One region of the Mesorhizobium sp. C120A genome, then DNA from elsewhere that is predicted to be linked to it. Evidence: riboswitches for the same ligand, from Rfam matches in the RefSeq annotation. Region 1 holds a riboswitch; the other holds the start of a gene.
What was found. Region 1 has a riboswitch for S-adenosylmethionine ahead of metX (homoserine O-acetyltransferase MetX). Riboswitches for the same ligand answer to the same signal wherever they lie in the genome.
Positions count from the first base shown of each region.

Region 1 (4,035 bases):
AGGCGAGGTCCTCCGAAAAGCGCGCCAGCATTTCCAGGATGGCATCCTTGTTGTGCAGGCACACGTCGCGCCACATGGTCGGGTCGGAGGCGGCCAGACGGGTGAAGTCGCGGAAACCGGAAGCCGAATATTTGATCACTTCCGACTTGGTCACCGATTCCAGATCGTCGGCCGTGCCGACGATGTTGTAGGCAATGATGTGCGGAAGATGCGAAACGATGGCCAGCGTCATGTCATGATGCTGCGGGTCCATCGAGTCGATGTTGGAGCCGCAGCGCCGCCAGAATTCCGACAGCTTTTCCAGCGCGGCCGGATCGGTTCCCGGCAGCGGCGTGAAGATGCACCAGCGGTTTTCGAACAGGTCGGCGAAACCCGCATCCGGGCCCGATTTCTCCGTACCTGCCAGCGGGTGCCCCGGAATAAAGTGCACGCCGTCCGGTACATAGGGCTGCATTTGCGCAATGACGGAGGCCTTGGTCGAACCGACATCGGTGAGGATGGCGCCCTTTTTCAGCCCCGGCGCGATCTCTTGCGCCACCTCGCCCGACGATCCCACAGGCACCGAGACGATGATCAGGTCGGCGTCGCGGACCGCTTCCCTGGCGCCGGTGGTGTAGCTCTCGCCAAGACCGAGCTCCTTCGCCCGCGCCAGCGTGGCCGGGCTGCGCGTCGCGATGGCGACATGGCGGGCCAGGCCCTCGCGGCGGATAACGCGGGCCAGCGACGAGCCGATCAGGCCGATGCCGACCAGCGCGATCTTTTCAAACATCGGTGATGTCATTGTTTCAGCTTTTCAGGAACGTCGTGAGGGCGTCGATAACGCCGCGATTGGCTTCTTCGGTGCCGACGCTCATGCGCAGCGCATTGGGAAAGCCATAGCCGGTAACGCGCCGCAATATATAGCCGCGCTGGGTGAGGTAGTCGTCCGCCGCCTCAGCCGAATGCTTCTTGTCGTCGGGAAAGTGGATGAGGACGAAATTGCCGACGCTGGGCGTCACCCTGAGCCCAAGCTTCGTCAGCTCTTCATTCAGCCAGGTAAGCCAGGTCTCGTTGTGCAACGAACTGCGCTCGACATGGGCGCGGTCGCGGATGGCGGCAATGCCGGCCTCGATCGCTGTTGCGTTAACGTTGAAAGGGCCGCGGATACGGTTGATGGCATCGACGATGTGCAGTGGGCCATACATCCAGCCGATGCGCGCGCCGCCAAGGCCGAGCTTGGAGAAGGTGCGGGTCATGACCACATTCTGTGCGCTGCCCGCCAGCTCGATGCCGGCCTCGTAGTCATTGCGCCTGACATATTCGGCATAGGCCGCGTCGAGCACCAGAAGCACGTTGCCCGGGAGCGTGGAATGCAGGCGGCGGACCTCCTGGAACGGCAGATAGGTGCCGGTCGGATTGTTGGGATTGGCGAGGAAGATGATTTTGGTCCGCGGCGTCACCGCGGCCAGGATCGCGTCGACGTCGGCGCGCTCCTCGGTTTCCTTCACAGCAACCGGCTTGGCCCCCGCCGACTGAATGTAGATCTTGTAGACCATGAAGGCATGTTCGGTAAAAATCGCCTCATCGCCTGGCGCCAGATAGGTCTGCGCCAGCAGGCCCAAAATCTCGTCGGAACCGTTGGAGCAGATGATGTTTGCCGGGTTGAGGCCATGCACCTCGGCGATCGCCTCGCGCAGCCGGCGGGCGGTGCCGTCGGGATAGACATCGAGCTTGCCAGCCACTTCGCGCGCGGCCTCGATCGCCTTCGGCGACGGGCCGAGCGGGTTCTCGTTCGACGACAATTTATGGACCTTGGCGACGCCGGCAGGTGCCGTGCTCTTGCCCGGCACATAGGCGTCGATGTCCATGATGCCCGCGCGGGGCGTCGGCCGTGCCTTGTCCGCTGTCTTGTCCATGTCGCAAATCCATCGAGAATGCCTCCGTCCGGAGGCCGCAGCGGAAATACAAGCCGTAGCCGCGAATGTCGAGAGGCGGGCAATAGCTGGCCGTTGACGCCGGGCCGCACGAGTTCTAGAAGAACGCAACAGTTCCGTGGTGATTTGGCCGGTCGGCTTGCAGCCACGTTAAACAACTCGCTAAAGGGCCGTTTGCGTGACGTAACCGGCTTTGCGATCGCATTGCCGGTTTTTTATTGCCTGACGGCGGGCAAGGAGAGTCACATGGCCGCGCTCCGCGCTACAAAAACCAACAACGAGGCCGACAACCCGTCGAGCCCTGTGTTGCGTTTTGGCCCTGACAAGCCGCTGAAGCTCGACGCCGGCACGCTTTTGTCGCCGTTCCAGATCGCCTACCAGACATATGGCGCCCTCAACGATGCCCGCACCAACGCCATCCTGGTCTGCCACGCGCTGACCGGCGACCAGCATGTCGCCAGCACCAATCCGGTGACCGGCAAGCCCGGCTGGTGGGAAGTGCTGATCGGTCCCGGCAAGATCATCGACACCAACCGCTTCTTCGTCATTTGCTCCAACGTCATCGGCGGCTGCCTCGGCTCCACCGGTCCGGCCTCGACCAATCCCGCCACCGGCAAGCCCTACGGCCTCGACCTGCCAATCATCACCATCCGCGACATGGTGCGGGCGCAACTGATGCTGGTCGACCATTTCGGCATCGAAAAGCTGTTTTGCGTGCTCGGCGGCTCGATGGGCGGCATGCAGGTGCTGGAATGGGCGTCATGCTATTCCGAGCGCGTCTTCTCGGCCCTGCCGATCGCCACAGGCGCACGCCATTCCTCGCAGAACATCGCCTTCCACGAGGTCGGCCGGCAGGCCGTCATGGCCGATCCGGACTGGCATGGCGGCAAATATTTCGAGCACGGCAAGCGCCCGGAAAAGGGGCTCGCCGTGGCGCGCATGGCCGCCCACATCACCTATCTGTCGGAAGCCGCCCTGCATCGGAAATTCGGCCGCAATCTGCAGGACCGCGAAGCGCTGACCTTCGGTTTCGACGCCGACTTCCAGATCGAAAGCTATCTGCGCCACCAGGGCATGACATTCGTCGACCGCTTCGACGCCAACTCCTACCTCTACATGACCCGTTCGATGGATTATTTCGACCTCGCCGCCGACCATGGCGGCCGGTTGGCCGATGCCTTTGCCGGGACCAAGACCCGCTTCTGCCTGGTGTCCTTCACCTCGGACTGGTTGTTCCCGACCGAGGAGAGCCGCTCGATCGTGCATGCGCTCAACGCCGCCGGCGCCTCCGTCTCCTTCGTCGAGATCGACACCGACCGCGGCCATGATGCCTTCCTGCTCGATGAACCCGAACTGTTTGCCGCCATCAAGGGCTTCATCGGCTCGGCGGCCCGCGCAAGGGGGCTCGCCTCATGAGCGTCAATGGCAGCCAGCGCGTCGACCTCGAAGTCGTGGCCAACCTGATACCGCCGCAGTCGCGGGTGCTCGATGTCGGCTCCGGCGACGGCCTGCTGCTCGAACTCCTGCAGGAGACCAAGCAGGTCGACGGCCGCGGGCTGGAGCTGTCACAGCGAGGCGTCAATGAATGCGTGGCGCGCGGCCTCTCGGTCATCCAGGGCGATGCCGACACCGACCTCGAATTCTATCCGGACAAGGGTTTTGACTTCGTCGTCCTGTCACAGACGCTGCAGGCGACCCGCAACCCGAAGCTGGTGCTCGACGAGCTGCTGCGAATCGGCAACCGCGCCATCGTCTCCTTCCCCAATTTCGGCCACTGGCGGGTGCGGCTGTCGCTGTTCGTCAAGGGCCGGATGCCGGTGACCGCGGACCTGCCCTATTCCTGGTACGACACGCCCAACATCCATTTCTGCACCATCCGCGACTTCGTCAATCTGGTCGAGGAACTCGGCGCCTCGGTCGAGAAAGCCACCGCGCTCGACGGCAACGGCCAGAAGATCGGCCTGTCGATGCCATGGTGGTTCTGGAATTTCTTCGGCCAGCAAGCGGTGTTCTTGCTGAAGCGGTAGTTTGCCCCTATTCCAGCACGTCCGTCGCCTTGTGCGGGTGCTGAACGCCATCGGCGATGATCACATCGGCGTGGGAGTTGTCGGTGCGCAAGGCC
Region 1 covers NZ_CP100476.1:1,429,812-1,433,846, reverse strand. Annotated here, with positions in the region: gene NL532_RS07085 (prephenate/arogenate dehydrogenase family protein) at 1-781, opposite strand, end outside; gene hisC (histidinol-phosphate transaminase) at 786-1,895, opposite strand; SAM riboswitch at 2,022-2,099, shown strand; gene metX (homoserine O-acetyltransferase MetX) at 2,160-3,329, shown strand; gene metW (methionine biosynthesis protein MetW) at 3,326-3,940, shown strand; gene NL532_RS07065 (DUF1330 domain-containing protein) at 3,948-4,035, opposite strand, start outside.

Region 2 (4,035 bases), 1.6 Mb from region 1:
CTTTCGAGCAACCACTGGGGCAGCGCCGACTTGCCGACATCTGGTCGCGCCAGGCGCGCTGGGCGCGGTTGCGCCGCGTCACCTTCCCGCTGTTTTTCGCACCCGAGATCCTGACCGGCGTCGCCGTGCCGTTGGCGTTGGCGCTGGTGGCGGCCGCAAGTGCCGGCATCAGCCTGCCGGCCACGGTGTTGGCCGTGCTGACGGCGGCCTACATTCCCGAATGCGCGCTGGCCGCTGCCAAGGGCTGGCATCTGTCGCTGCGCATGGTCCCGGCGATGATGGTCCGCGACATGATGCTTCCCGCCATCTGGGCGCGCGGCTGGCTGAGCGGCGCCGTCGATTGGCGCGGCAACACCATGATCATCGGCACCAAGGCAGCCGAGCTGGAAGAGGCTTCGTCGGGAGCGTGACGCCTCGCGGCCTACCCGGCTGCCTTCAGCGCCTGCGCAACGTCCTCCAGCAGATCGTCCGTATCCTCAAGACCGACCGACAGCCTGAGCGTTCCCGGCCCGATGCCAAGCTCGGCGCGAGCTTCGTCGCTGAGGTTCTTGTGCGTGGTGGTCGCCGGATGGGTGATCAGGCTCTTGGCGTCGCCGAGATTGTTGGAGATCAGCACGATGTCGAGCGCGTTCTGCAAGGCGAAGGCCGCCTGCTTGCCGCCCTTGACGTCGAGGCAGATCAGCGTCGATCCGCCTGTCATCTGCTTCTTGACGATGTCGGCCTGCGGGTGGTCGGCGCGGCCGGGATAGATGACGCGGGCGATTTCCGGCCGTCCTGCCAGGAAGTCCGCGATCTTGGCCGCGCTTTCAGTCTGCTGGCGCACCCGAACCGGCAGCGTCTCCAGGCCCTTGAGCAGCGTCCAGGCGTTGAACGGCGACAGGCTCGGGCCGGTGTGGCGGAAATAGTCGTGCAAATTCTCGTCGATCCATTTCTTGTCCGACAGGATGATGCCGCCGAGACAGCGTCCCTGGCCGTCAATGTGCTTGGTCGCGGAGTAGACGACGATATGGGCGCCGAGCTGCAAGGGCTTCTGCTGCAAGGGCGTGGCGAAGACATTGTCGACGATCAGCCTGGCGCCGATCGAGGTGGCGAGCGCCGCCACCGCTGCAATGTCGACCACTTCCAGCGTCGGATTGGTCGGGCTTTCCAGGAAGAACAGTTTCGTGTTCGGCCGCACCGCCTTTTCCCAGTTGGCGATGTCGGTGCCGTCGACCAGCGTTGCCTCGATGCCGTATTTCGGCGCCAGCGTCTCCACCACCCAGCGGCAGGAGCCGAACAGCGCGCGCGCCGCAACGATATGGTCGCCGGCCTTGGCGCTGCACAGGAGCGCTGCCGTCACCGCCGCCATGCCGGACGCCGTGGCGCGCGCATCTTCGGCACCCTCCAGCGCGCACATGCGCTTTTCGAACATGTCGACGGTAGGGTTGGCATAGCGCGAATAGATGAAGCCCGGCTCCTCGCCCTTGAAACGGGCCTCGGCAGCCTGCGCCGTCTCGTAGACATAGCCTTGGGTGAGGTACATCGCTTCGGACGTCTCGCCGAACTGGGAACGCAGCGTTCCCCCGTGCACGAGTGCGGTCTGAGGTTTCCAGTTACGCTTCTTGGTGCTCATCGCTTTTGTTCCAGACACAAAAAAACCGGCCGCGAAAGTCGCAACCGGTCCATATGGCCTTGCGGCCCGACGGTCCTTTAGCGACTTGTTTAACGTGGCTGCAAGCCGACCGGCCAAATCACCACGGGATAACGACCCTTTAGACCTCACCTGCGCTTGCGTCAATTGCCGGCTTCATTAAGAGGTTTGTACCAGGCAGGTTCCGCAATAATATCCAGCGGTTTTGCGGCAAGAACCTGCCACAAAGAGACCGACCTTGGAGCGGAGCCAGCCTTTTGCGGCAGACAGGCATTCTTCCCGATCAGGACATTTCCGCGCTGTTTCAGTCCGGCGCGCTGAAGTCGCCGCGCGCGCTCGATGTCGACCAGGTGCAGCCGGCGAGCCTCGATCTCAGGCTCGGCGACAAGGCTTTTCGCGTGCGCGCCTCCTTCCTGCCGGGTCCCGATCATCTGGTGGCCGACAAGCTTCACCGGCTGAAATTGCATGAGTTCAGTCTCGCCGAGGGCGCGGTGCTGGAAACCGGCTGCGTCTACATCGTGCCGCTGCTCGAAAGCCTGGCGCTGCCCGCAAACGTGTCGGCCTCGGCCAACCCGAAGAGCTCGACCGGCCGGCTCGACATCTTCACCCGGGTGATGACCGATCGCGGCCATGAGTTCGACAAGATCGCCCCCGGCTATCACGGGCCGCTTTATCTCGAAGTCAGTCCGCGCACCTTCCCGATCGTCGTACGCGCCGGATCGAGGCTGTCGCAGATCCGCTTTCGCACCGGCAACGCGCTGTTGTCGGAGGCAGAACTGAACGAATTGCACCGCGCCGAGATGCTGGTGGCGACCGAGCCGCCCAACATTTCCGGCGGCGGCATTGCGCTGTCGATCGATCTTGACGGCGACCAGAACGGCCTGGTCGGCTATCGCGGCAAGCATCACACCGGCTTGGTCGATGTCGACAAGCGCGCCGCCCAGGATGCCGTCGATTTCTGGGAGCCGCTCTATAAGAGCGGCGCCGGCGAACTGGTGCTCGACCCGGACGAGTTCTACATCCTGGTCAGCCGCGAAGCCGTGCACGTGCCGCCGCTCTACGCCGCCGAGATGACGCCCTTCGATCCGCTGGTTGGCGAATTCCGTGTTCACTATGCCGGCTTCTTCGATCCGGGCTTCGGCCATTCGGCCTCAGGCGGCACCGGCAGCCGGGCGGTGCTCGAAGTGCGCAGCCACGAAGTGCCGTTCATCCTCGACCACGGCCAGATCGTCGGCCGGCTGGTCTACGAACACATGCTGAAGCGGCCGCAGGCGCTTTACGGCACCGATCTCGGCTCGAATTACCAGGCGCAAGGCCTCAAGCTCTCCAAGCATTTCCGCCCCGCCGGCTGAACCTTCGATCACCGTCAGGCAAAATACTTGCCTGCGCTGCCTCACCATGCTTGGCTGCCTTTCGGTGGCCGGCAAGAGAACGGCGCGCAAGGGGAACCGAAATGCAGATTTCAAGATGGATCATATCGGCAGCGAGCGCTGCCATGCTGGTGATATCGGCCGGCTCGCTGGCTGAGGCGCAGGAGAAATTGAAGATCGGCACCGAGGGCGCCTATCCGCCCTTCAACACCATCACCGCGGACGGCAAGATCGAGGGCTTCGACATCGACATTGCCAATGCGCTGTGTGCGCAGATGAAGGTCGAGTGCGAGATCGTCACCCAGGACTGGGACGGCATCATCCCGGCGCTGCAGGCGAAAAAGTTCGACGCCATCATCGCCTCGATGAGCATCACCGAGGAGCGCAAGAAACAGGTCGCCTTCACCAACAAATACTACACGACGCCGCTGGCGCTGGTGGCGCCGAAGGACAGCGACCTCACTTCCACCGAACCGGCAGCCCTTGCCGGCAAGACGGTGGGCGCGCAGGCCTCGACCACCCAGGCCGACTATGCGCAGGACGCCTATGGCAAGGCCGGCGCCGAGGCGAAACTCTACCCCACCCAGGAAGAGGCGATCACCGACCTGCAGAACGGCCGTCTCGATGCCGTCATCTCCGACAAGTTCGTGCTGATGGACTGGCTGAAGAAGGCGAGCGAAGGCTGCTGCAAGCTTGTCGGCGACGTCAAGGGCACCGAGACCCAAGCCGGCATCGCTGTCCGCCTGGAAGACACGGCGCTGCGCGACAAGCTGAATGCGGCGATAGACGCCATCGTCGCCGACGGCACTTACAAGAAGATCCAGGCCAAGTATTTCGATTTCGATATTTATTGACTTCCGGCCCGCCGGAGTCAGCCGCGAAAGAGATACTCTTTCGCGGCGCCAAGGCAGGCATGAAAATGGCCGATAAACAGCAGTTCGCGTGCGGCCAAACGTTTCCTGCCCCAAAAGCCTTCGGTCAGTTTGACCTCGTCGAGCGAAGCGTTTGAGCCGCGCTTCAACGGGAACAACTGCT
Region 2 covers NZ_CP100476.1:6,457,347-6,461,381, reverse strand. Annotated here, with positions in the region: gene NL532_RS31285 (ceramide glucosyltransferase) at 1-410, shown strand, start outside; gene NL532_RS31280 (O-succinylhomoserine sulfhydrylase) at 422-1,612, opposite strand; SAM riboswitch at 1,670-1,747, opposite strand; gene NL532_RS31275 (2'-deoxycytidine 5'-triphosphate deaminase) at 1,888-2,982, shown strand; gene NL532_RS31270 (ABC transporter substrate-binding protein) at 3,084-3,854, shown strand; gene NL532_RS31265 (hypothetical protein) at 3,872-4,035, opposite strand, start outside.
Region 2: linked by a shared signal. The riboswitch ahead of NL532_RS31280 (O-succinylhomoserine sulfhydrylase) and the one ahead of metX (homoserine O-acetyltransferase MetX) in region 1 are both predicted to bind S-adenosylmethionine.